4 regions of the Bradyrhizobium sp. UFLA05-112 genome follow, and region 1 is predicted to be linked to each of the others. Evidence: predicted binding sites of a transcription regulator. Region 1 holds the regulator's gene; each other region holds the start of a gene.
What was found. Region 1 encodes PhoB, which activates phosphate uptake and scavenging genes when phosphate is short. Its sites were predicted from a motif close to TGTCATNNANCTGTCAT; they were not measured.

Region 1 (5,788 bases):
CGGTCTCATCACCGGCGTGCTGCTCGCCACCGCACGCGTCGCCGGCGAGACCGCGCCGCTGCTGTTCACCGCCTTGTCGAACCAGTTCTTCAGCCTCAGCCTGAACAAGACGATGGCGAACCTGCCGGTCACCATCAACAATTTCGTGCAGAGCCCCTATGCCTACTGGAAGCAGTTGGCCTGGAGCGGGGCGCTGCTGATCACCCTGACCGTGCTTGCCCTGAACATTGGCGCGCGCATTCTTGGCGCCGAGAGGACTGCAAAATGAGCGATCTGTCCGTTTCCGTAAGTTCCACCGGGCGTCAGGCGTCTCCGACGCTGCCCGAGGCTCCGGCCAAGGTGACGGTGCGCAATCTCAACTTCTATTATGGCGAGCACCACGCGCTGAAGAACATCAACCTGACGCTCGGCACCAATCGCGTCACGGCGTTCATCGGCCCATCCGGCTGCGGCAAGTCGACCCTGCTGCGCATCTTCAACCGGATGTACGATCTCTATCCGGGACAGCGCGCCACCGGTCAGCTCATGCTGGACCAGACCAACATCCTCGACTCCAAGCTCGACCTCAACCTGCTGCGCGCCCGGGTCGGCATGGTGTTCCAGAAGCCGACGCCGTTCCCGATGACGATCTACGAGAACATCGCCTTCGGCATCCGCCTCTATGAGAAGATCTCCAAATCGGAGATGGACGTCCGCGTCGAGAAGGCGCTGCGCGGCGGCGCGCTGTGGAACGAGGTCAAGGACAAGCTCAACGCCTCCGGCCTGTCGCTCTCCGGCGGCCAGCAGCAGCGTCTCTGCATCGCCCGCACCGTGGCGGTGCGTCCCGAGGTGATCCTGTTCGACGAGCCCTGCTCGGCGCTCGATCCGATCTCGACCGCTAAGGTCGAGGAGCTTATCCAGGAGCTCGCCGAGAACTACACGATCGCGATCGTCACCCACAACATGCAGCAGGCGGCGCGCGTCTCGGACAAGACCGCCTTCATGTATCTCGGCGAGCTGATCGAGTTCGACGAGACCAGCAAGATCTTCACGTCGCCCAGCGACCGGCGTACCCAAGACTACATCACCGGCCGCTTCGGCTGAGGAGACAGGAAATGGCTTCTGAACATACCGCAAAGGCCTTCGACACCGACCTGCAAGAGCTCACGCGGCTCGTTGCGGAGATGGGCGGCCTTGCCGAGCGCATGATCGTCGATTCCGTCGATGCGCTGATCCGCCGTGACGTCGCGCTCGGCCAGCGCGTGGTGGCAACCGACGCCGAGATCGACGCGCTCCAGAAGAAGATCGAGGAGCGCGCCGTGCTCACGATCGCGCGCCGCCAGCCGATGGCGGTCGACTTGCGCGAGATCGTTGGCGCCATGCGCGTCGCGACCGATCTGGAGCGGATCGGCGACCTTGCCAAGAACATGGGCAAGCGCGTCGCCGCGCTCGAGACCGATTTCCATCCGCTAAAGCTGTTCCGCGGCCTGGAACACATGACCGACCTCGTGCAGCAGCAGGTGAAGTCGGTGCTGGACGCCTATGCCGCGCATGACCTGCCGGCGGCGATGGTGGTGTGGAAAGGCGACGAGGAGGTCGACGCGATCTGCACCTCGCTGTTCCGCGAGCTCCTCACCTACATGATGGAGGATCCGCGCAACATCTCGTTCTGCATCCATTTGATGTTCTGCGCCAAGAACATCGAGCGGATCGGCGACCATGCGACCAACATCGCCGAGACCGTTTTTTACATGATCGAAGGTCAGGCCATCGCCGACAAGCGCCCGAAGGGCGACATGACGACCTTCGCCACGACCGTGCCGAACACTTAAGGAGCGACGACGCCATGGGCGCACGCATTCTGGTTGTTGAGGACGAGGAAGCGCTGACCGAGCTATTGCGCTACAACCTCGAAGGCGACGGCTACGATGTCGAGACGGTGATGCGCGGCGATGACGCCGACACCCGCCTCAAGGAGCATATCCCCGACCTGATCGTGCTCGACTGGATGCTGCCGGGCCTGTCCGGCATTGAGCTGTGCCGCAGGCTTCGCGCCAGGCCCGAGACCAAGCAGCTGCCGATCATCATGCTCACGGCACGCGGCGAGGAGAGCGAGCGGGTGCGGGGGCTTGCGACCGGCGCCGACGACTACATCGTCAAGCCGTTCTCGGTACCTGAGTTGCTCGCGCGCGTGAAAGGCCTGCTCCGGCGTGCAAGCCCCGAGCGGCTTGCGACCATACTCGCCTACGGCGACATCGAGCTCGACCGCGAGAAGCGTCGCGTCGCGCGCTCCGGACGGCCGATCGACCTCGGCCCGACCGAATATCGCCTCTTGGAGTTCTTCCTGGAGCATCCCGGCCGGGTGTTCTCGCGTGAACAGCTGCTCGACAGCGTCTGGGGCCGTGACATCTATATCGACGAGCGCACCGTCGACGTCCACATCGGCCGTCTGCGCAAGCTGCTCAATCTCGGCCGCGAGCAGGACCCGATCCGCACCGTCCGTGGCGCCGGCTACGCGCTGGACGATCGTTTCGCGAAGGCGGAGCAGACTTAAGGTTTGCAGGTGGCAGCGGTGATCCAGCGGGCTGCCGCCACATTCTCCGATGTCGTCCCTGCGAAAGCAGGGACCCATAACCACGGGGAGTGGTTTGGCGAAGACTCGGAGTGATCTTCCCGCGCAATAACTGCGCCCTGGATTATGGGTCCCTGCTTTCGCAGGGACGACATCCAATTTGTTGAACCATCGTTGCGCGTCGGCCAGCCCCGCGCGCTGATGACCTCAGCGCGTGCCGGGCTTGGCCGGTGCGCGTCGGCGGTCCGCCGCCGGCTGGTAGGCGACGCGCGAATGCTGCGCGCAGTAGGGCAGGCCCGAGAGCGACTTGCCGCCACAGAAGAAGAAATCCGGGCTCGAGGGATCGCCGACAGGCCAGTGGCAGGTCGCCTCGTTGAGCTCGAGCAGCGACAGGCGCTGGCTCATCGGAACGACGTTGTCGTAGGTGATCGGATCGGGCTCGACCTCGACCTCGAAGGCCTGGGCGAGGGCGGTGTTGCCGCGCGAGATCGGGCGGCTCACCCGCATCATGTGCTGTGCGGGGCGCGCCTTGCGGGGCCGGGGAGCCGCCGAGGACGGGCTCTTGGCGCGACCGGACAGGCCCAGCCGGTGCACCTTGCCGATTACGGCGTTGCGCGTCACATTCCCGAGCTCGGCAGCGATCTGGCTGGCCGAAAGCCCGGCTTCCCAGAGCTTTTTCAATTGCTCGACGCGATCGTCGGACCAGGTCAAAACCGTCATTGCACCCTTCCCTTCGCCGCGCGCCTGCCAATCCTTGGGGCCGCGTGGCGATGTCTAAGCCTCGAAAAACCCGTGCCCCCAGAATCCCTTAAGGCTCGCCGGGCGCGAAAAACGCACCTGAACGTTACGCCGGTACATGAGGACTAAGAGGATCAGAACTGCTGCACGAGATGTCGTATCTGACACGGTAAACGCTACAATATGGCGTGACTCCCGCGCAAGAGTCTGCGGCTCCGCGTCCACATGTTCCGTCGCTAAAAGAACTCAAAATCGCCACCGCAAGACTACGGGTCAGGCGCCTTGCAGGGCCTTCTGGCGGCATTGACAGCGGTTTTTCCAAGCATAAAATGGTGACACGTGCCGCCCTTAAAAGGCGGCACGTTTCGTTTTCCGGGCAGGTCAATGATGCGCTGCGCAAGGCAGCCTCAGCCGGCCCCAACATCCAAGTGACCGCCATGACCAAGAGCGCCGCGACGCATCTGCTTCCCGTTTTCGCCAGGGCCGAGCTCGGCTTCGAGCGCGGCGAAGGCTGCTGGCTGGTCGCAACCAATGGAGAGCGCTATCTCGATTTCACGTCGGGCGTCGCCGTGAATGCGCTCGGTCACGCGCATCCGCATCTGGTCGGGGCTCTGCAGGAGCAGGCGACAAAGCTCTGGCACATGTCGAACCTGTTCCAGAGCCCGGACGGTGAGAAGCTCGCGGTCAGGCTCTGCAACGAGAGCTTTGCGGACTTCGTGTTCTTCTGCAATTCCGGCGCCGAGGCGATGGAATGCGTGATCAAGGTGGTGCGCCGCTATCATGCCACCAAGGGCCATCCCGAGCGCTACCGCATGATCACTTTCGAGGGCGCTTTCCATGGCCGCACGCTGGCAACGCTCGCCGCTACGGGGTCTGCAAAATATCTCGAAGGCTTCGGTCCGCCGATGGACGGCTTCGACCAAGTGCCGCATGATGACCTGGAAGCCGTCAAGAAGGCGATCGGCCCACAGACCGCAGGCATCCTGATCGAGCCGATCCAGGGCGAGGGCGGCGTGCGCTCGGCGTCTCCCGCCTTCTATCGCGCGCTGCGCCAGCTCTGCGACGAGCATGGCCTGCTGCTCGCCTTCGACGAGGTGCAGACCGGCATGGGCCGCACCGGCGAACTCTTTGCACATCGCCGCCTCGGCGTGACCCCTGACGTGATGTCGCTGGCGAAAGCGCTTGGCGGCGGCTTTCCGATCGGCGCGTGCCTTGCGACCGCCGAGGCGGCCTCCGGCATGACGCCCGGCTCGCACGGCTCGACCTTCGGAGGCAATCCGCTCGCCGTGTCCGCGGCGAACGCCGTGCTCGACGTGATGCTCAAGCCCGGCTTCTTCGATCACGTGCAGAAGATGTCGCTGCTGCTCAAGCAGAAGCTCGCCTCCGTGATCGACCGCCATCCTGATGTCGTCAGCGAGGTGCGCGGCGAGGGGCTGTTGATTGGCGTCAAGGCCGTGGTGCCCTCGGGCGATCTCGTCACGGCGCTGCGCAACGAAAAGCTGCTCACCGTCGGCGCGGGCGACAATGTGGTGCGCTTCCTGCCGCCCTTGATCGTCACCGAGGCGGAGATCGAGGAGGGCGTCGCGCGGCTCGAGCGTGCCTGCACCGCGATCGAATCCACTCTCAAGACGCCGGCGGCAAGCTGATGAGCAAGACGCCCAAGCACTTCCTGGACATCAACGAGCTGCCGCTGTCCGAGCTCAAGAGCATGCTCGCCGCCTCCTCCGCCATGAAGGCGAAGCAGAAGGCGCATCAGCCGGTCAAGCCGCTCGAGGGCAAGACGCTGGCGATGATCTTCGAGCGTCCGTCGACGCGGACGCGGGTGTCGTTCGATGTCGCCATGCGCCAGCTCGGCGGCGAGCCCATCATGCTCACCGGTGCCGAGATGCAGCTCGGCCGCGGCGAGACCATCGCCGACACCGCGCGCGTACTGTCGCGCTATGTCGATGCCATCATGATCCGCATCCTCAATCACGATGCACTGCTCGAGCTCGCAGCGCACGCGACTGTGCCTGTCATCAACGGGCTGACGCGGCGCTCGCATCCGTGCCAGGTGATGGCCGACCTCATGACCTATGAGGAGCATCGCGGGCCGATCGAGGGCAAGACGGTGGCCTGGACCGGCGATGACAACAACGTGCTCGCCTCCTGGGCGCATGCCGCCGAGCGCTTCAAGTTCAACCTCAATGTCGCCACCCCGCCGGAGCTCGCGCCGAAGAAGGCGATGCGCGACTGGGTCAAGGCGACGGGCGCCCCGATCATGCTGGGCACCGATCCGGAAGCCGCTGTCCGCGGCGCCGATTGTGTCGTCACCGATACCTGGGTCTCGATGGGCGACAAGGAAGGCGAGCACCGTCACAACGTGCTCAAGCCCTACCAGGTCAACGCCAAGCTGATGTCGCTGGCCAAGCCCGATGCGCTGTTCATGCATTGCCTGCCCGCCCATCGCGGCGAAGAGGTCACCGACGAGGTGATCGATGGCCCGCAGTCCGTCGTGTT
Region 2 (5,788 bases), on a different contig from region 1:
GGTGTTCGTGATCTCGGCCGGCATCAACCGCCTGGCCCCCTCGACCGCCCAGATCCTGTTCTGGGTGTTCTCGGCGCTGATGGGCATCTCGCTGTCCTCGATCTTCCTGGTGTTCACGCACACCTCGATCGTGCGGGTGTTCTTCATCACCGCGGCCACCTTCGGCGCGCTGAGCCTCTACGGCTACACCACCAAGCGTGACATGACCGGGATGGGATCGTTCCTGTTCATGGGGCTGATCGGCATCATCATCGCAAGCCTCGTCAACCTGTTCCTGGCGAGCTCGGCGCTGCAGTTCATCGTGTCGGTGGGCGGCGTGCTGGTGTTCGCGGGCCTCACCGCCTGGGACACCCAGCGGCTGAAGAACGACTACATCTACGGCTACGCCTCGGCCGGCGGCGACATTGCCGAACGCGCGGCGATCACCGGTGCGCTGTCGCTGTATTTGAACTTCATCAACCTGTTCACGCTGCTGCTGCAGCTCCTCGGCCAGCGCGACTAGGCTCTGAGACGAGTGAACGACACGAACCCCGGCCGCAAGGCCGGGGTTTTTGTTTGGCTAGGAGCACGCCACACACCCACTGTCATCACCCGCGAAAGGCGAAAGCGGCTTCGCTCTTTCGGCAAACGCGCGGAGCCTTTAAGCTACCTCCATGTCCGCACCTGAAATCAGGCCCACAACCGAGGCCGACCTTCCCGCCATCACCGCCATCTACGAGCACGCCGTGCGCCACGGCACCGCGACGTTCGAGCTCGAACCGCCCGACCTCGCCGAGATGACGCGCCGCTACAAGGCACTGACGGATGGCGGCTATCCCTATTTCGTCGCCGAGCTCGATGGCCGCATCGCCGGTTACGCCTATGCTGGCGCCTACCGGCCGCGGCCGGCCTATCGCTTCACGGTGGAGAACTCGATCTATCTCGAGCCGTCATTCCATCGCCGCGGCATCGGCTCGGCGCTGTTGCAGCGGCTGCTCGTCGAATGCGAGGCGCGCGGCTTCCGCCAGATGATCGCCGTGATCGGCGATTCCGCCAATGCCGGCTCGATCGGCGTGCACACCAGCGCCGGCTTCAAGATGATCGGCACGCATCCCAATGTCGGCCTGAAGTTCGGCCGCTGGCTCGACACGGTGATGATGCAGCGCGACCTCGGCGAGGGCGCAACGAGCGTGCCGGAGAAGTAGGCCCGGATTCGTAGGGTGGGCAAAGCGGAGCGTGCCCACCTCTGGTGTCAAAAATCCGGGAGACAGAACTGGTGGGCACGGCGCAAGAGCGCCCTTGCCCACCCTACGCAGCAACGCTACGGCGGCTGCACGAGCGGCTAAACCACCGCGAGCTTCCGATCTATCACCAGCAACACGCGATCGAGCTCGTGGCCGCGGCGCAGGATCAGGCCGGTCGCCGAGATCACGCTGTACATGCCCTGCTTGCGCGCGAGCCGCGGGTCTTTCTCGATGCGGTAAAGCGGCACTTCGGAGGCGCGGCGATAGACCGAGAACACGGCGCGGTCTTTCAGGAAGTCGATGGCATAGTCCCGCCACTCGCCGTCGGCGACCATGCGGCCATAAAGGTTGAGGATGCGATGCAATTCGAGCCGGTTGAACGTCACCCGGCTCGGTTGGGAACCCGCAGCGGCGCTACGCGCCACTGCGCGCTGCTCGCTCGGATCGGCATCCTCCGACATCAGACTCATGCGAAGCGCCTCCTGTGGCGTTGACGGATGACCGGCGGTCGCGAAAGCGTCCTCGCCCCGCGGATCATGACAGTTACATGATTGCGCCAACCGCGGCCGGCCGCAAGAGGCGCCAACCGCGCGGCTGCACATCGCGCCGCAAACACACCTCCTGGCTGTGGAACTCGCTCGCGACATACCGTCACGGGATCGTTAGCAGGAATCATAGTCTCGCCTCTTTTCCGCCTAGCGCCTGCCGCCCTGCATTGCGAAAAGATTCGTGTGCGTTGGCCCGGTCCTTTCGGTTCCGGATTCCTCAGCCCCCAGCCCCCCGGGGTCGTCGGGATCGGGCCTGTTCGCACGAAGGAAGGACCAACGCGAGTTGGTCCTTTTTTGTTGTGTCGGGATGGTTCTGCGTTCCCTCATCCTGAGGAGCCGCGCCTTGCGCGGCGTCTCGAAGGATGAAGGCCCGGGTGCGGCAGCGCGGCCTACATGGTTCGAGACGGCGCTGGCGCGCCTCCTCACCATGAGGATCCAGAGAGACCGCTTGTCAGGAAAAATTCGAAGCTACGAGATCAATGCAGCGACGTGTACGCTGCGCCCAGCATGGGCCCGGGCTTCTCGCGACTGCCATCCTGGACATAGACCACCGCGCCGTCGACGCCCTCGCGCGATAGGTTCTCCAGCGGCACAGTCCAACTTTCCGAAGTGCCGTTCCAGTCACCGACCTTCAGCAGGTTACGCACCACGTTGTGGTAAGTGATCTGCTGCCCGCGGTTTTCGCCGCGTCCGATCGAGATCGGCACCGCTTTGGTGATCGAGCAGATCCAGACTTCACCATGCGAGACCGCTGCCTCCTTGCTCGCCGCCACCGAGACGTTGAGCTGCTTGCCTGCGAGAGACATCGACACCGGCACGCTCATCACGGTGTCGCTTTTCGCAGTCTTCGCGATCGCGCTCTCGATGCCGGCGCGGTCGCTGCCGATGACATGCGCCGAGCCGTTGACCACGACCTGCGGCGTGTAAACCTCGCGGTCGCCGCGCATGCGCGAATAGGCCCGCTGTCGCGCCGAGAAGCGTGAATCCGCCAGCGTGTCCTTCCAGCCGAGATAATCCCAGTAATCGATCGGCATGCTGAGTGCGATGATCGAGGGATCGTTCGAGAGTTCACCGATGATCTTGTCGGCGGGCGGACAGGACGAGCAGCCCTGAGAGGTGAAGAGTTCGACGACCGCGCGGGGATCGGCGTGGGCAGGACGGATGACCGCGATGATCGCGCAGACGCCCAGTGCACCTGACCAGATCGCACCGGACCATCGCGAAATCAGATTAGAGGCCATCATTGTCATGTTGAACGCTGCACACTTTAGCTGATGTCGAGGGGAAATCTCATTGCGAGTTGGTCACCGTAGTCTTACGGACAAATCCTGCGCGCGCAGTGCGCTCCGCATCGTCCGAGACGAAGATCTCTGCCCGGACGAGCCCATCTGGAACATACCGCAAACGAACAAAGGCGGCCCTTGATAGGCCGCCTTCGCTTAACGTTCTACTCACTTCGCAGTGAGCCATAGTTCACAAATCCGCGCTTACGCCGCGAGTTTGCGCAGGACGTAGTGCAGGATACCGCCGTTGCGATAGTAGTCGAGCTCGTCCAGCGTATCGATGCGGCAGAGCAGCGAAACGCGCTGCAGCGAGCCGTCGGCCGAGACGATCTCTGCGGTCAGCTTCTGGCGCGGCTTGAGGTCGCCGACGAGGCCGCGCAGCGTGACCTTCTCATCGCCCTTCAGGCCAAGCGACTGCCAGGAAGTGCCTTCCTCGAAGGTGAGCGGCAGCACGCCCATGCCGACCAGGTTGGAGCGATGGATGCGCTCGAAGCTCTGGCAGACCACGGCGCGAACGCCGAGCAGACGTGTGCCTTTCGCCGCCCAGTCGCGCGAGGAGCCGTTGCCGTATTCGGCGCCGGCGAACACCACCAGCGGCACGTTCTCCTGCTGATACTTCATCGCGGCGTCGTAGATCGACATCTGCTCGCCGTCGGGCCAGTGCTTTGTCAGGCCGCCTTCAGGGATGTTTCCATCCGCGCCCTTGAGCATGAAATTCTTGATGCGGATGTTGGCGAAGGTGCCGCGCATCATCACTTCATGATTGCCGCGCCGCGTGCCGTACTGGTTGAAGTCGGCGGGGCGCACCTGATGCTCGCTGAGATACTTGCCGGCCGGAGAAGTCAGCTTGATCGAGCCCGCCGGCGAGATGTGGTCGGTGGTGATCTTGTCGCCGAACATCGCGAGGATACGCGCCTCGACGATGTCGGTGACCGGCTCCGGCTCCTTCTTCATGCCTTCGAAGTACGGCGGATTCTGCACGTAGGTCGAGCTCATGTTCCAGCGATAGGTCTCGCTCTCGACCGTCTTGATCTTGCGCCAGTTGGTGTCGCCCTTGAACACGTCCGCATACTTCTTCTTGAAGATCGACGCGGTCACGAACTTCTTCATGAAGGCGTTGATCTCCTTGGTCGTCGGCCAGATGTCCTTGAGGTACACCGGCTTGCCGTCCTTGCCTTCGCCGAGCGGCTCGGTGGCGAGGTTCTTCGTGACGCTGCCGGCGAGCGCGTGGGCGACGACGAGCGGGGGCGAGGCGAGATAGTTCGCCTGCACGTCCGGCGAGACGCGGCCTTCGAAGTTGCGGTTGCCGGAGAGCACGGCGGCCGCGACGATGCCGTTGTCGTTGATCGACTTCGAGATCTCTTCCGGCAGCGGACCGGAATTGCCGATGCAGGTGGTGCAGCCGAAGCCGACCAGGTTGAAGCCGACCTTGTCGAGATCGGCCTGCAGGCCCGAATTGGCGAGATATTCGGCGACGACCTGGCTACCCGGCGCGAGCGAGGTCTTCACCCAGGGTTTTGCCTTCAGGCCCTTCTTGGCCGCGTTGCGCGCCAGCAGGCCCGCGCCGATCAGCACACTCGGATTCGAGGTGTTGGTGCAGGAGGTGATCGCCGCGATCACGACGTCGCCATGACCGAGCTCGAAGTTCTTGCCCTCGACTGCGTAGCGCTTCTCGGCATCATCGCCCTTCTTGTACTCGTTGGCCATCGCGAGGCTGAAGCCTTCCGACACGGAGGGCAGCGCGATGCGGCCTTCGGGACGCTTCGGACCGGCCATCGATGGCACGACGTCGCCGAGATCGAGCGTCAGCGTCTCCGTGAACACCGGATCCGCCGACTTGGCGGTGCGGAACAGGCCCTGCGCCTTGGCATAGGCCTGCACCAGCGCGACGCGCGGTGCGGCACGGCCGGAGGTCTTGAGGTAATCGATCGCGGCGGCATCGACCGGGAAGAAGCCGCAGGTCGCGCCGTATTCGGGCGCCATGTTGCCGATCGTGGCCTTGTCGGCGACCGAGAGGTTATCGAGGCCGGGACCGAAGAACTCGACGAACTTGCCGACGACGCCGAGCTTGCGCAGCATCTGCGTGACCGTCAGCACGAGATCGGTCGCGGTGACGCCTTCCTTCAGCGAGCCCTTCAGCTTGAAGCCGACCACGTTCGGCAGCAGCATCGACAACGGCTGGCCGAGCATGCAGGCCTCAGCCTCGATGCCGCCGACGCCCCAGCCGAGCACGGCGAGGCCATTGACCATGGTGGTGTGGGAATCAGTGCCGACCAGCGAGTCGGGATAGGCCACCTCGAACGTGCCGGTCTTCTTGCCGACCGTCATCTTCTCTTTCTTGGTCCAGACGGTCTGGGCGAGATATTCGAGATTGACCTGGTGGCAGATGCCGGTGCCAGGCGGCACCACGGAGAAGTTCGAGAACGCCTTCTGGCCCCACTTCAGGAATTCGTAGCGCTCCTGGTTCTGCTTGTATTCCTCGGTGACGTTCTTGGCGAAGGCCTTGTTGTCGCCGAAGAAGTTCACGATCACGGAGTGGTCGATGACGAGATCGACCGGCACCAGCGGGTTGATCTTCTCGGCATCGCCGCCGAGCTTCTGCATCGCGTTGCGCATTGCGGCGAGGTCGACCACCGCCGGAACGCCGGTGAAATCCTGCATCAGCACGCGGGCCGGGCGGAAGGCGATCTCATGCTCCAGCGATTTTTTGCGCAACCACTTCGAGACGGCGACG
Region 3 (5,788 bases), on a different contig from region 1:
GGGTGTCGCTGTTGCGCTCGGAAAAGATCGACCCCGACATGCTGGACGAGCGCGCGCGATTCCAGCTCCAGTTCGTCAATCCGCACGACCTCGTGCGGATGAACAATTCGAACTAGTTCGTCCGCACATTCTCGAGATCGAAGCTTCTGCTGATCCTCAGCAGGGCCGGCCGCCTATGTCGAAGGTCGTAATTGTGGGGCGCGCTCTCGCCTTGACGACTGCAGTGCCGGAGGTTCATGCCTTCTTGCACGCTGCACTTGAGGATTGACGCAGATCAATCGGACTGCGCCGGCAGAATCTACACTGCCATCCGGAGGAAACAGTGATGAATGGGCAAATGCACCCGCATCACGCGGCTCGCGTCGAGGCCGCCATCGCGTCAGGCCAGGCGGCACGCTCCGCGCTCGTGGCCTCGTGGTGCCGTTCCTCGCGATTGCATCATCTCGATCCCTCGGGCCGCAGGCCGCCGATCCGCCTCACCGAGGCCGAGCTATACCATGCGCGCGGTCGCGTCGCGCCGCTGCTGTCGGCCGCTCAAGGTGCGATGGACCGGCTCTATCAGGCGGTCGGCGCTGCCGGCTGCTGCGTGCTGCTTGCCGACCGCGAGGGCACCCCGGTCGATCGCCGTGGCACGCCGGCCGACGATTCCACGTTCCAATCCTGGGGCCTGTGGACCGGCGCGCTCTGGAGCGAGGAGCACGAGGGCACCAACGGCATCGGCACCTGCCTCGTCGAGCAGCGGCCTCTGACCATCGACCGCGACCAACATTTCTTCACGCGCAACACGCTTCTGAGCTGCACCGCTGTCCCGATCTACGATCATGACGGGATGCTGGCCGGCGTGCTCGACGTCTCCTCCTGCCGTGCCGACCGCACCGACGCCTTCGCCAACCTGATCGCACTTGCCGTGGGCGAGGCGGCAAAACGCATCGAGGCCGACTTATTCCGTAAAGCCTTTGCCCATGCCCGCATCGTGCTGACGCCGTCAGCCGACGGCCATTGCGGCGGTCTCGTCGCGGTCGATGCGGATGATCTCGTGATAGGTGCGACAAGGTCCGCCCGGGTCGGACTTGGGATCGCGCCCGGCCGCCCGTTGCAGCCGGTGCCCGCAGCCGATCTTCTCGGTGGCGATGCAGCGCGCGACCACCTCGCCGGTGGCCAGCGCGCAGTATTGCAGCGGGCGCTGTTGCGCGCGGGCGGCAACGTTTCCGCGGCCGCCAAGGCTCTCGGCGTCAGTCGCGCCACGCTGCACCGAAAGCTCAGGCGCTTCGAACTGAAGCACTGAGCTGCGATTTCGTCCCCGCATTCATAGCTAAATTCCTCATAGTGAGGAGCCTGCGAAGCAGGCGTCTCGAACCATGCAGGCCCGATTGTCGCCCGCGGCCATCCTTCGAGACGCGCGCTAAGACGCGCCCCTCAGGATGAGGTCGGTATGTGTGGCTGCATCCTGTGCGACTGCATCTCCTGTCGCAGAACTGCGACAGGTCGCCTCCGTCATCGCTTCGCCCCGGGCTGACAGAAGACGCCTCCCGCTTCATCGTCTGCGCAAGTCGTGAGCACACGACGATCGTGCAAACAGCAACATCGGGAGTGAACATGAACAAGGTTGAATTCGTCAACGTCGCACAAGTGCCTTTCGCCGCGAAGTACGACAATTTCATCGGCGGCAAATTCGTCGCCCCACAATCCGGCAAGTATTTTGACAACGCCTCGCCCGTGAACGGGCAGGTCGTCTGCAAGATCGCGCGCTCCGATCACCAGGACGTCGAAGCAGCGCTCGATGCGGCGCATGCTGCCAAGGCTGCCTGGGGCAGCACGAGCGTTGCCGAGCGCGCCGCGATCTTGAACCGGATCGCCGATCGCATGGAAGAGAACCTCGAGCGGCTCGCAATCGCCGAGACCTGGGACAACGGCAAGCCGATCCGCGAAACCCGCGCCGCCGACCTGCCGCTCGCGATCGATCACTTCCGCTATTTCGCTGGCGTCGTTCGTGCCCAGGAAGGCTCGATCGGCGAGATCGATCACGACACCATCGCCTATCATTTCCACGAGCCGCTCGGCGTCGTCGGTCAGATCATCCCCTGGAACTTCCCGTTGCTGATGGCGTGCTGGAAGCTCGCGCCTGCGCTTGCCGCCGGCAATTGCGTGGTGCTGAAACCGGCCGAGCAGACGCCAGCCTCGATCATGGTCTGGGCCGAGATCGTAGGCGACCTGTTGCCGCCCGGCGTGCTCAACATCGTCAACGGCTTTGGCCTCGAGGCCGGCAAGCCGCTCGCGTCCAGCCCACGCATCGCCAAGATCGCCTTCACAGGCGAGACCACGACGGGCCGGCTGATCATGCAATATGCCGCCCAGAACCTCATTCCCGTTACGCTCGAGCTCGGCGGCAAATCGCCGAACATCTTCTTCAAGGACGTCACCGCGGAAGACGACGATTTCTTCGACAAGGCGATCGAAGGCTTCGTGATGTTCGCGCTGAACCAGGGCGAGGTCTGCACCTGTCCAAGCCGTGCGCTGGTTCATGAGGACATCTACGACCGCTTCATGGAGCGGGCGCTGAAGCGCGTCGCCGCCATCAAGCAGGGCGATCCTCGTGCCGCGGACACCATGATCGGTGCCCAGGCCTCGGGCGAGCAGTTGGAGAAAATTCTTTCCTATATCGACATCGGCAAGAAGGAAGGGGCGAAGGTCCTGGCTGGCGGTGGCCGCGCCAGCCTCGGCGGCGATCTTTCGGGCGGCTATTACGTCCAGCCGACGGTGTTCCAGGGCCACAACAAGATGCGGATCTTCCAGGAGGAGATCTTCGGCCCCGTCGTGTCGGTCACGACCTTCAAGACGGATGACGAGGCGCTCGCGATCGCCAACGATACGCTCTATGGCTTGGGGGCCGGTGTCTGGAGCCGCGATGCCAATCGCTGCTACCGCTTCGGCCGCGCCATCCAGGCAGGCCGGGTCTGGACCAACTGCTACCACGCCTATCCCGCACATGCGGCGTTCGGCGGCTACAAGCAATCAGGTGTCGGCCGCGAGACCCACAAGATGATGCTCGATCACTATCAGCAGACCAAGAACCTCCTGGTCAGCTACAGCCCGAAGAAGCTCGGCTTCTTCTGATCGAGACGGGGCGGCGCCACGCGGCGCCGCTTCCGTCATCCGCCTGTCAGAGAACTGAGACAAGACGAAGGGCCGAGCTATTCAGCTCGGCCCTTTCGGCATTCGAAGCGATGCTAGGCAAAAGACGGAGGCTTGGCCATGAAGAACGTTCGTTCAACGCGGAAGATGCATGTTGGCGCGATGTTGCTCGGTGCGGCCGCTTTGGCGTTCCTCCCGCCCTCGATGGCCTTCGCGCAGGCCGGCTCGGCGCCAGCCGGCGCCAAGCCCGTTCCGACGCTCGACGGCAAGCCGCCACTGATCCTCGGGCATCGCGGCCTGCCGGGGCTGGTGCCTGAAGAGACCGAGGCATCGTATGACCTTGCAGCAGCCCTCGGAACCGACGCGCTCGAGGAGGACCTGCACCTGACCAAGGATTGTATCCTGGTCGCACGTCACAATCCCTGGCTGAACGACAATACCAACGTTGCCGAGGTGGCGAAGACCAATCCGGCGGTTGCGGCCCGCAAGCGCACGATCCCCGGCGTGCGCGTCAAGGCCCCATCTTCCCCCAGCACGCCTGCTGACTACCTCACGGATCTCACCGATCCGGCCGACCCCAAATCGGTGCTGAAATCGCTGATCGTGGATGGCGAAGACCATGCCAATGACTGGTCGATCACCGACTTCACGATGGCCGAGCTGAAGGACTGGATTGCCGGCACCACCTATGATGCGGCCAACGAAAGGCCGAAGGTCTTCAACGGCAAGTTCCCGATCATCAGCTTCCAGGACATCATCGACATCGCCAAGGCCAAGAGCAAGGAGACGGGGCGTACCATCACCGTCTATCCGGAAACCAAGAATCCGACCTGGAACAATGCGCAGGCAATCGCCAATGGCTGTGGTGCGCCCGGCAGCCATCCGCTCGAGGATGCCCTGATCAAGATCATCAAGGACAACGGTCTCAACTCGAAGGACGCCCCCATCTTCGTCCAGAGCTTCGAGCCCGGTAGCCTGAAATATATGCGCAGCCATGGCCTGGAGACGCGGCAGGTCCAGCTCATCGATGGCAACGGTGTCGACTTCAAAGCCGGCAAGGTCCTCAACAACAACATCACCAATTCGCGTCCGTTCGACTGGACGGTGTCGGGTGACGCGCGCTTGTACGATGCGATGGTGACCCCTGAGGGCCTTGCGGAGATCAAGACCTATGCCGACGGCATTGGTCCGTGGAAGCCATATATCGTGCCGCTCAAGATTTCGCCGTGGAAGGACAGCAACGCCGATGGCTCGCCCTACAAGGGATCGACGCCGGAGGCTTCGACGCAGGAAGCGACCAGCCTCGTTGCCGACGCGCACAAGCTCGGCCTGTTCGTGCACGTCTTCACTTTCCGAAACGAGAAGAAGTATCTGGCTGGCGACTATCACGGCGACGCAAGCCTCGAATATCTCAAGTTCTTTCGTCTCGGCGTGGATGGGGTCTTTACCGATTTCACGCATACCGGAGTTGACGCCCGCGCGGCCTATCTGCGTGAGCTCGGCTGGTGAGGCAGAGCCCGGGGGGAGCAATTGTTGCCCGATCGGCGCCAAAGATTTTGCAATATTTCGGTCACGTTGCAGTGCGGCATAATGAATATCGCGCGATGTCGCCGCGGTGCTTTCGCGCGCGATTGAGTTAGGTTAGAGAGGGCTTAGTTTTCTCTGACCCGGAATTCCTATGGCCGCACCCAAGAAAGCCGCCGCAAGCGCAGCGCAGGACAAGACCAACGGCGGCTCGCCCCCGGAATTCACCAGAGAGCAGGAGCTCAAGGCGCTCCGCGACATGCTCCTGATCCGGCGATTCGAGGAGAAGGCCGGCCAGCTCTATGGCATGGGTGCGATCGGCGGCTTCTGCCACCTCTATATCGGCCAGGAGGCCGTGGTGGTCGGCATGCAGATGGCGCTGAAGGACGGCGACCAGGTCATCACCGGCTATCGCGACCACGGCCATATGCTCGCCACCGGCATGGAGGCCAAGGGCGTCATGGCCGAGCTCACCGGACGCCGCGGCGGCTATTCCAAGGGCAAGGGCGGCTCCATGCACATGTTCAGCGTGGAGAAGAAGTTTTACGGCGGCCACGGCATCGTCGGCGCCCAGGTCTCGCTCGGTGCGGGGCTCGCTTTCGCCAACCACTATCGCGGCAACGACAACGTCGCCATTACCTATTTCGGCGATGGAGCGGCGAACCAGGGCCAGGTTTATGAGAGCTTCAACATGGCGGAGCTCTGGAAGCTGCCGGTGATCTTCGTCATCGAGAACAACCGCTACGCCATGGGCACGGCGGTGTCGCGCGCCTCGGCGCAGCAGGATTTCTCCAAGCGCGGCCTGTCCTTCAACATCCCCGGTCATCAGGTCGACGGCATGGATGTCCGTGCGGTGAAGGCTGCGGCTGACGAGGCGGTCGCATGGTGCCGCGCCGGCAAGGGCCCGGTGATCCTGGAGATGCAAACCTACCGCTACCGCGGCCACTCGATGTCGGACCCTGCAAAATACCGTACGCGCGAGGAGGTCGAGAAGGTCCGTCACGACCAGGACCCGATCGAGCAGGTGCGCAACCGCCTCCTGGCCGCCAAGGTGAGCGAGCAGGACCTCAAGGCGATCGACGCCGAGGTCCGCGACATCGTCAATGCCTCCGCCGACTTTGCCCAGCATGAT
Region 4 (5,788 bases), on a different contig from region 1:
TGACGAGTCTGGATCACGGTTGCCACTTCCGTCGCGGTCGTCGTGGCGACGCCGGCGGTCTTGGCGAAGAATTTCCGGATCGAGATCGCGTTGGTGGTGTCGTCGGAGCCCTGATCGATCACCTTCAGCACGTCATCCGGTCCGAGAATCGCGGCCGTGACCTGCACGCCGCCGGTGCCCCAGCCATAGGGCATCGGCATTTCGCGGCTGGCGAACGGGACCTGATAGCCGGGTATCGCAATGGCCTTCAGAATCGCGCGGCGGATCATCCGCTTGGTCTGCTCGTCGAGATAGGCGAAGTTGTAGGCAGGCGCGTTCATTCCGCAGCCTCCTTCATCGCCTCGACGTCATTGGCCTCGGCAAATTCCTGCCGCAGCTTGCGCAGCAAGCCGAGCTCGGACTGGAAGTCGACATAATGAGGCAGCTTTAGATGCTCGACGAAGCCAGTCGCCTGGACGTTGTCGGAATGCGACATCACGAATTCCTCGTCCTGCGCGGGCGCAAGCACCTCCTCGCCGAGATCGCGTGCGCGAAGCGCGCGATCGACCAGCGCCATCGACATGGTCTTGCGCTCGCTCTGGCCGAAGGCGAGGCCATAGCCGCGGGTGAAGCACGGCGCTTCCGTGGCCGAGCCCTTGAATTGGTTGACCATCTGGCATTCGGTGAGCTCGATGGCGCCGAGCGGCACGGCAAAACCGACGTCCTCGGCGAAGAAATCGACCTCGACCTCGCCAAAGCGAATCTCGCCGGCGAAGGGATGGTTACGGCCGTAGCCGCGCTGCGTCGAGTAGCCCATCGCCAGCAGAAAACCTTCGTCGCCACGCGCGAGATTCTGCAGGCGCAGGTCGCGGTCGGCCGGAAAATTCAGCGGCTCGCGCGTGAGATCCCCGACGCTCGCGCCGTCTTCAGCTTGCGGCGAGGCCTCGATCAGCCCGTCGCGGCCCAGGATGTCCGTCACGCGCGGCGTGGCCGCGGTCGACGCCTCTGCCGTCGCCGGCGCCTCGGGCACAAATCCCTCGGCGAGCGTCGGATCGAGCAGGCGGTGCGTGTAGTCGAAGGTCGGCCCGAGAATCTGGCCGCCCGGAATATCCTTGAAGGTCGAAGACACCCGCCGCTGCACCCGCATGGCACCGGTATCGACCGGCTCGCTTGCGCCAAGGCGCGGCAGGGTGGCACGAAAGGCGCGGACCAAAAAGATTGCCTCGATCAGATCGCCGCGCGCCTGCTTGATGGCGAGCGCCGCAAGCTCGCGGTCATAGAGCGAGCCTTCGCTCATGACGCGATCGACGGCAAGACCGAGCTGCTCGGAAATCTGGTCGAGCGAAATTTCGGGTACGCTCTGGTCGCCACGCCGCGCATGCGCGAGCAGGCGATGGGCGTTCTCGATGGCACGTTCGCCACCTTTGACTGCGACATACATGCTACTGGCTCCCCTTGTTCGCGACACACGTGGTACGGGGGATCGCAACCACGGCGTCGTCGGCGACCAACACCACGTCGATGCCACGCGGAAACGGCGCCTCGTTGATGCGTAGGCGCACGAAGAGGTCGGCCGGCCTGATTGCTACGTGAAGCGTCGTCACGCCGTCGATACCCGGGCCACGAAGCTCGAAGGCGCCCCCTGCGTCGAGGCTCTCCACTTGCAGGATCACCGTGGTCGAGCGATCCGGATATTCGTTACTTCCGAGCGCAAATCGCTCGAGTGAAGGAAGCATGGCACCGTCGGCGATCAGCGCAAAGCTCGCGACCGAAGCATCCTGGATCACCGGCGCGCCGGTATGGAATTTCAGCCATTTTGGGACGTCGGAGTTCTCCGACATTCGCGCATCGAGCCAGAGCGGCGTATCGTGGTCGAACAATGTGAGCGCGATCGCCGCGGTCCCGCGCATCATGGGACCGGGCGTGCCTGCGACCGGCACGATGCGCTGGACCGAGCCCGGCCGCGCCATCGCGTCCATGACCGAACGAAAGGTCGATTGCGCCGACAACACCTTGTCGGCGAAACCCGGCGGCAGCTCCGCAATCGTGGTCATGGCCTCACCCCTCACCGCGCACCATGGTGTAGAAATCAACCTTCGTTGCGGCCGTCTGCGCGCCGCGCTGCGCCTGCCGCGCGTGCAGGTCCGCGCGCAGCGGCGCGACGACCTCACGTTCGACGAGGGCACCAAATTCTACCGACTGCACGAGCGCGTCGCAGAGCGCGATCAGCCTGGCCTTCTCACCGTCGCGGCCGAGCGTATAGCCGAAACCGACCTCGCCGCTCGCAAGCCGCACCGCGGCGCGCGACACGGTGGCTTCGCCCAGGTTGAACGGCGCACCGTCGCCACCGACGCGGCCGCGCAGCATCACCAGGCCGTTCTCTGGCGCGCGCAGGTCGTCGTGTTGCGGCAGCGCGATTGTGCTGAGACGCTCGGCGATGTCGCCGGGTTCGGCGTGCGCCAGCACGGCCATCGCCGCCTTGCGCCGCGTCGTGAGGCTGTCTTGCGGGGTCACGTCATTCCACCAGGCTTGCCGAATTCAAGTTGTCTATGATAATAGACAACTTGATAAGGAAGCGCCATGACTGTTTCGTGACAACCGTATGATTTTCGGGATAGGCTGTTCCCCATTATGAGCCTTCAGGACACCGCCTCTTCCGGCGTCGCGCTGTGGCGCCTGGTCGCCGACGGCATCGAGCGCGGCATCGCCGACGGCCGCTTCGCGGCCGGCGAGAAGCTGCCGGGCGAGATGGAGATCGCCGAGACCTATCGTGTGAACCGCCATACGGTGCGGCGCGCGCTGGCGGCCCTTGCCGAGCGCGGCCTGGTGCGCGCCGAGCGTGGCAGCGGCACCTATGTCGAGGCGCAGAAGCTCGCCTATCCACTGCGCTCGCGTACGCGCTTCTCGGAGATCGTCGGCGCCGGCGGCCGCGAGCCGCGCGGACAGTTGATCGAGGCGTCGGAGGACGTGGCGAGCCGGGAGCTCGCGCGGGAGCTCGGCGTGAAGACCGGGGCGCGGCTGGTCCGGATCGAATCCGTGCGCTTGGCGGACCGCACGCCGATCTGCGTCTCGACGTCCTGGCTATCAGCCGAACTCTTTCCTGATGCGGGCGCGGTATTCGCCGCCACACGCTCGATGACAAAGCTGCTCGCGCATTACGGCGTCCGCGACTACCGCCGCGGCTCGACCCGGATCACCGCCGGCATCGTCGACGCGACCGACGCCGCGCGGCTCGATCTCGCGCTCGGACGCCCGATCCTGGTGGTCGATTCCACCGACCTCGATCCGGACGGCAAGCCGCTGGTGACGAAACGCTCGCGATTTGCGGCGGAGCGGGTGGAGTTCTTGGTGGAATCGTAGGGTGGACAAAGGCGCACTTGCGCCGTGCCCACCCTCTCTCCGAGGTCGCGACAGAAGCGGTGGGCACGCTTTGCTTTGCCCACCCTACGAGAGCAGCCGCTCTATGCCACAGCCCGCCTGCCGATGATGGCAAAGCGCAGCTTGCCGGAGATGAAATCGATCGCGGCGACAGCGACCAGGATCATGAGCACGAGGAACGACACCTTCTGCCATTCCAGCACGCGGATCTGCTCGGCGAGCTGAAGCCCGATGCCGCCGGCACCGACGATGCCGATGATGCTGGCCGAGCGCGTGTTCGATTCGATGAAGTAGAGCACCTGGCCGGCGATGACCGGCAGCACCTGCGGCATCAGGCCGAAGCGGATCTCATGCAAGGCGTTGCCCCCTGACGCCCTGATGCCCTCGACCTGCTTCTTGTCGGCCGCCTCGATCGCCTCCGAAAACAACTTACCGAGCGCGCCGAAGTCCGAGACCATGATCGCGAGCACGCCGGCGAACGGCCCGAGCCCGACGACATTGATCCAGACCAGCGCCCAGATCAGCGTATCGACGCCGCGGATCGAGTCGAGGAAGCGGCGCACCGGAAAGCGGATGATGTTCGGCGGCACGATGTTGCGCGCCGCGAGCAGGGAAACGGGCAGCGCCAGCGTTGCGGCCAGCGTTGTGCCGAGCAGCGCGATCGACAGCGTCTCGCCGAGCGCCTTCAGATAGAGCGGCAACGACGTTCCGGGATCGGGCGGGATCATCATCATGGTGATCCAGCCGAGCTGCTTGAGGCCCGCGATGAACTTCGCCGGTTCGAAGCCGAGATCCTGCAGGCCGAAGATAAAGACGGCGAGCGCGGCCACAATCATCGCCGGCATCGCCAGACGCGCGGCCGCCGGCCGCTCGAAGGCCTCGGGATATTTCGTCCGCAGCGCTGCGGTGTCGGGCTTCTCGAACTGCTTCATGACCGTGCATCCCTGCCGAACAGCCGCGCACGCAACCAGCCAGTCGTGATGTCGATGACGAAGATCGTGAGCACGATCATCAGCAGGATCGCGCTGACGTCGGAGTAGTAGAATTTTCGGATCGCGACCACGAGCTCCTGGCCGACGCCACCGGCACCGACGAAACCCATCACCGAGGATTCGCGGACGTTGATCTCGAAGCGCAGCAGCGCGTAGCTGACATAGCCGGCCGAGACCTGCGGCAGCACGGCAAAGCGCATGCACGAGAGCCAGCTCGCGCCGGTCGAGCGCACGCCTTCGACCGGCTTCATGTCGGCATTCTCTACGATCTCGGCGAACAGCTTGCCGAGCGCGCCGGTTGAGTGAATGGCGATCGCCAGCACGCCGGCCATCGGCCCGAGCCCGAAGGCCATGACGAAGATCAGCGCAAACACGATGCCCGGCACGGTGCGGGCGAATTCGAGCAGGCGGCGAACCGTGAAGCGCAGCCAGGGCGCCGGCGACGTGTTCTCCGCGGCGAAAAAATTCAGGCAGAAGGCACAGACCGCGCCGATCAGCGTGCCGACATAGCTGATCAGCAGCGTCTCACCCAACATCTTCAGCCATTTGCGCCAGCCCCACAGCCATTCACCGACGTCGGTCCAGACGCGCTGGCCATTTTCGAGCGTGAGGATGCGATCGAAATAGCTGACGAAATTGCCGAAATAGGTGAAGAGCGTCCGGACGTTCACCTCGGCCCCGATCGCTGCAATCAGCAGCGCGACGGTGAACAGCGCCGTTCCCAGCAGAAGCCGCAGCCGCTTGCGCGCCACCGCCTGGCCATAAGCGGCATTCAGTGCAGCAAGTTGGTGCTCGGGGAGGATCGAGACCGCGATCGTCATGTGGTTGGGATCACCAGCCGGTCATAAAGAAGAGCCGGGTCGATTGACCCGGCTCCAGTGCGTCGTCCCGAATATCAGGACGCCTTCTTCTTGCGTAGCGCGTCGACGAACTTGATCAGCTCGATCGTGCCATCCCAATCCTTGGTGGTCGCGGGATGAAAACCCTTTTTCTGGCCGTCCGAGAGCCGATCGAACGCAGCCTTGTCCTTGGTGGGCGAGTCGAAGAATGCCTTGGCGATCGCGGCCTTCAGGTCATCGGGGAGGTCGGAGCTATAGGCGTACATCGAAGGGCCAATGATCGGCGCCGACTTGTGAATGATGCGGAAATCGTCCTTCTTCATCGGCGAGCCGTCGGCGTTCTTCAGCATGCCCTTGGTCAGCATCTGCGCCAGGGTGGAATCGTCGTCGCTGGTCCATTGGTTGGCGGCAACATCGACCGTGCCCTGCGCCAAGGCAAGGATCGCATTCTCATGGCTGCCGGTGAAGACGACCTTGCTGAAATACGTGTCGACATCCGCGATGCCCATCTTGTCGAGCTCGAAGCGCGGCACGTTGTTGCCTGAGGTCGAATTCGGATCGACCAGGCCGAGGTTCTTGCCCTTCAGCTCGTCAATGCTC

Region 2: the regulator PhoB is predicted to act here: its motif matches at 1,760-1,776, upstream of SO180_RS20105 (DUF2794 domain-containing protein).
Region 3: the regulator PhoB is predicted to act here: its motif matches at 3,148-3,164, upstream of SO180_RS29460 (glycerophosphodiester phosphodiesterase family protein).
Region 4: the regulator PhoB is predicted to act here: its motif matches at 2,560-2,576, upstream of phnF (phosphonate metabolism transcriptional regulator PhnF).

What each region holds. Positions count from the first base shown of each region.
Region 1 is NZ_JBANBK010000006.1:11,535-17,322, reverse strand. It holds gene pstA (phosphate ABC transporter permease PstA) at 1-268, shown strand, start outside; gene pstB (phosphate ABC transporter ATP-binding protein PstB) at 265-1,083, shown strand; gene phoU (phosphate signaling complex protein PhoU) at 1,095-1,811, shown strand; gene phoB (phosphate regulon transcriptional regulator PhoB) at 1,826-2,533, shown strand; gene SO180_RS05060 (GcrA family cell cycle regulator) at 2,759-3,271, opposite strand; gene SO180_RS05055 (aspartate aminotransferase family protein) at 3,727-4,935, shown strand; gene argF (ornithine carbamoyltransferase) at 4,935-5,788, shown strand, end outside.
Region 2 is NZ_JBANBK010000033.1:7,667-13,454, reverse strand. It holds gene SO180_RS20115 (Bax inhibitor-1/YccA family protein) at 1-502, shown strand, start outside; gene SO180_RS20110 (GNAT family N-acetyltransferase) at 654-1,184, shown strand; gene SO180_RS20105 (DUF2794 domain-containing protein) at 1,322-1,693, opposite strand; gene SO180_RS20100 (DUF1223 domain-containing protein) at 2,248-3,021, opposite strand; gene acnA (aconitate hydratase AcnA) at 3,259-5,788, opposite strand, start outside.
Region 3 is NZ_JBANBK010000061.1:35,884-41,671, forward strand. It holds gene SO180_RS29445 (FtsB family cell division protein) at 1-116, shown strand, start outside; gene SO180_RS29450 (helix-turn-helix domain-containing protein) at 326-1,285, shown strand; gene adh (aldehyde dehydrogenase) at 1,597-3,114, shown strand; gene SO180_RS29460 (glycerophosphodiester phosphodiesterase family protein) at 3,253-4,641, shown strand; gene pdhA (pyruvate dehydrogenase (acetyl-transferring) E1 component subunit alpha) at 4,811-5,788, shown strand, end outside.
Region 4 is NZ_JBANBK010000009.1:24,692-30,479, forward strand. It holds gene SO180_RS07425 (alpha-D-ribose 1-methylphosphonate 5-phosphate C-P-lyase PhnJ) at 1-320, opposite strand, end outside; gene SO180_RS07430 (carbon-phosphorus lyase complex subunit) at 317-1,420, opposite strand; gene phnH (phosphonate C-P lyase system protein PhnH) at 1,422-2,033, opposite strand; gene phnG (phosphonate C-P lyase system protein PhnG) at 2,038-2,451, opposite strand; gene phnF (phosphonate metabolism transcriptional regulator PhnF) at 2,611-3,339, shown strand; gene phnE (phosphonate ABC transporter, permease protein PhnE) at 3,441-4,289, opposite strand; gene phnE (phosphonate ABC transporter, permease protein PhnE) at 4,286-5,170, opposite strand; gene phnD (phosphonate ABC transporter substrate-binding protein) at 5,245-5,788, opposite strand, start outside.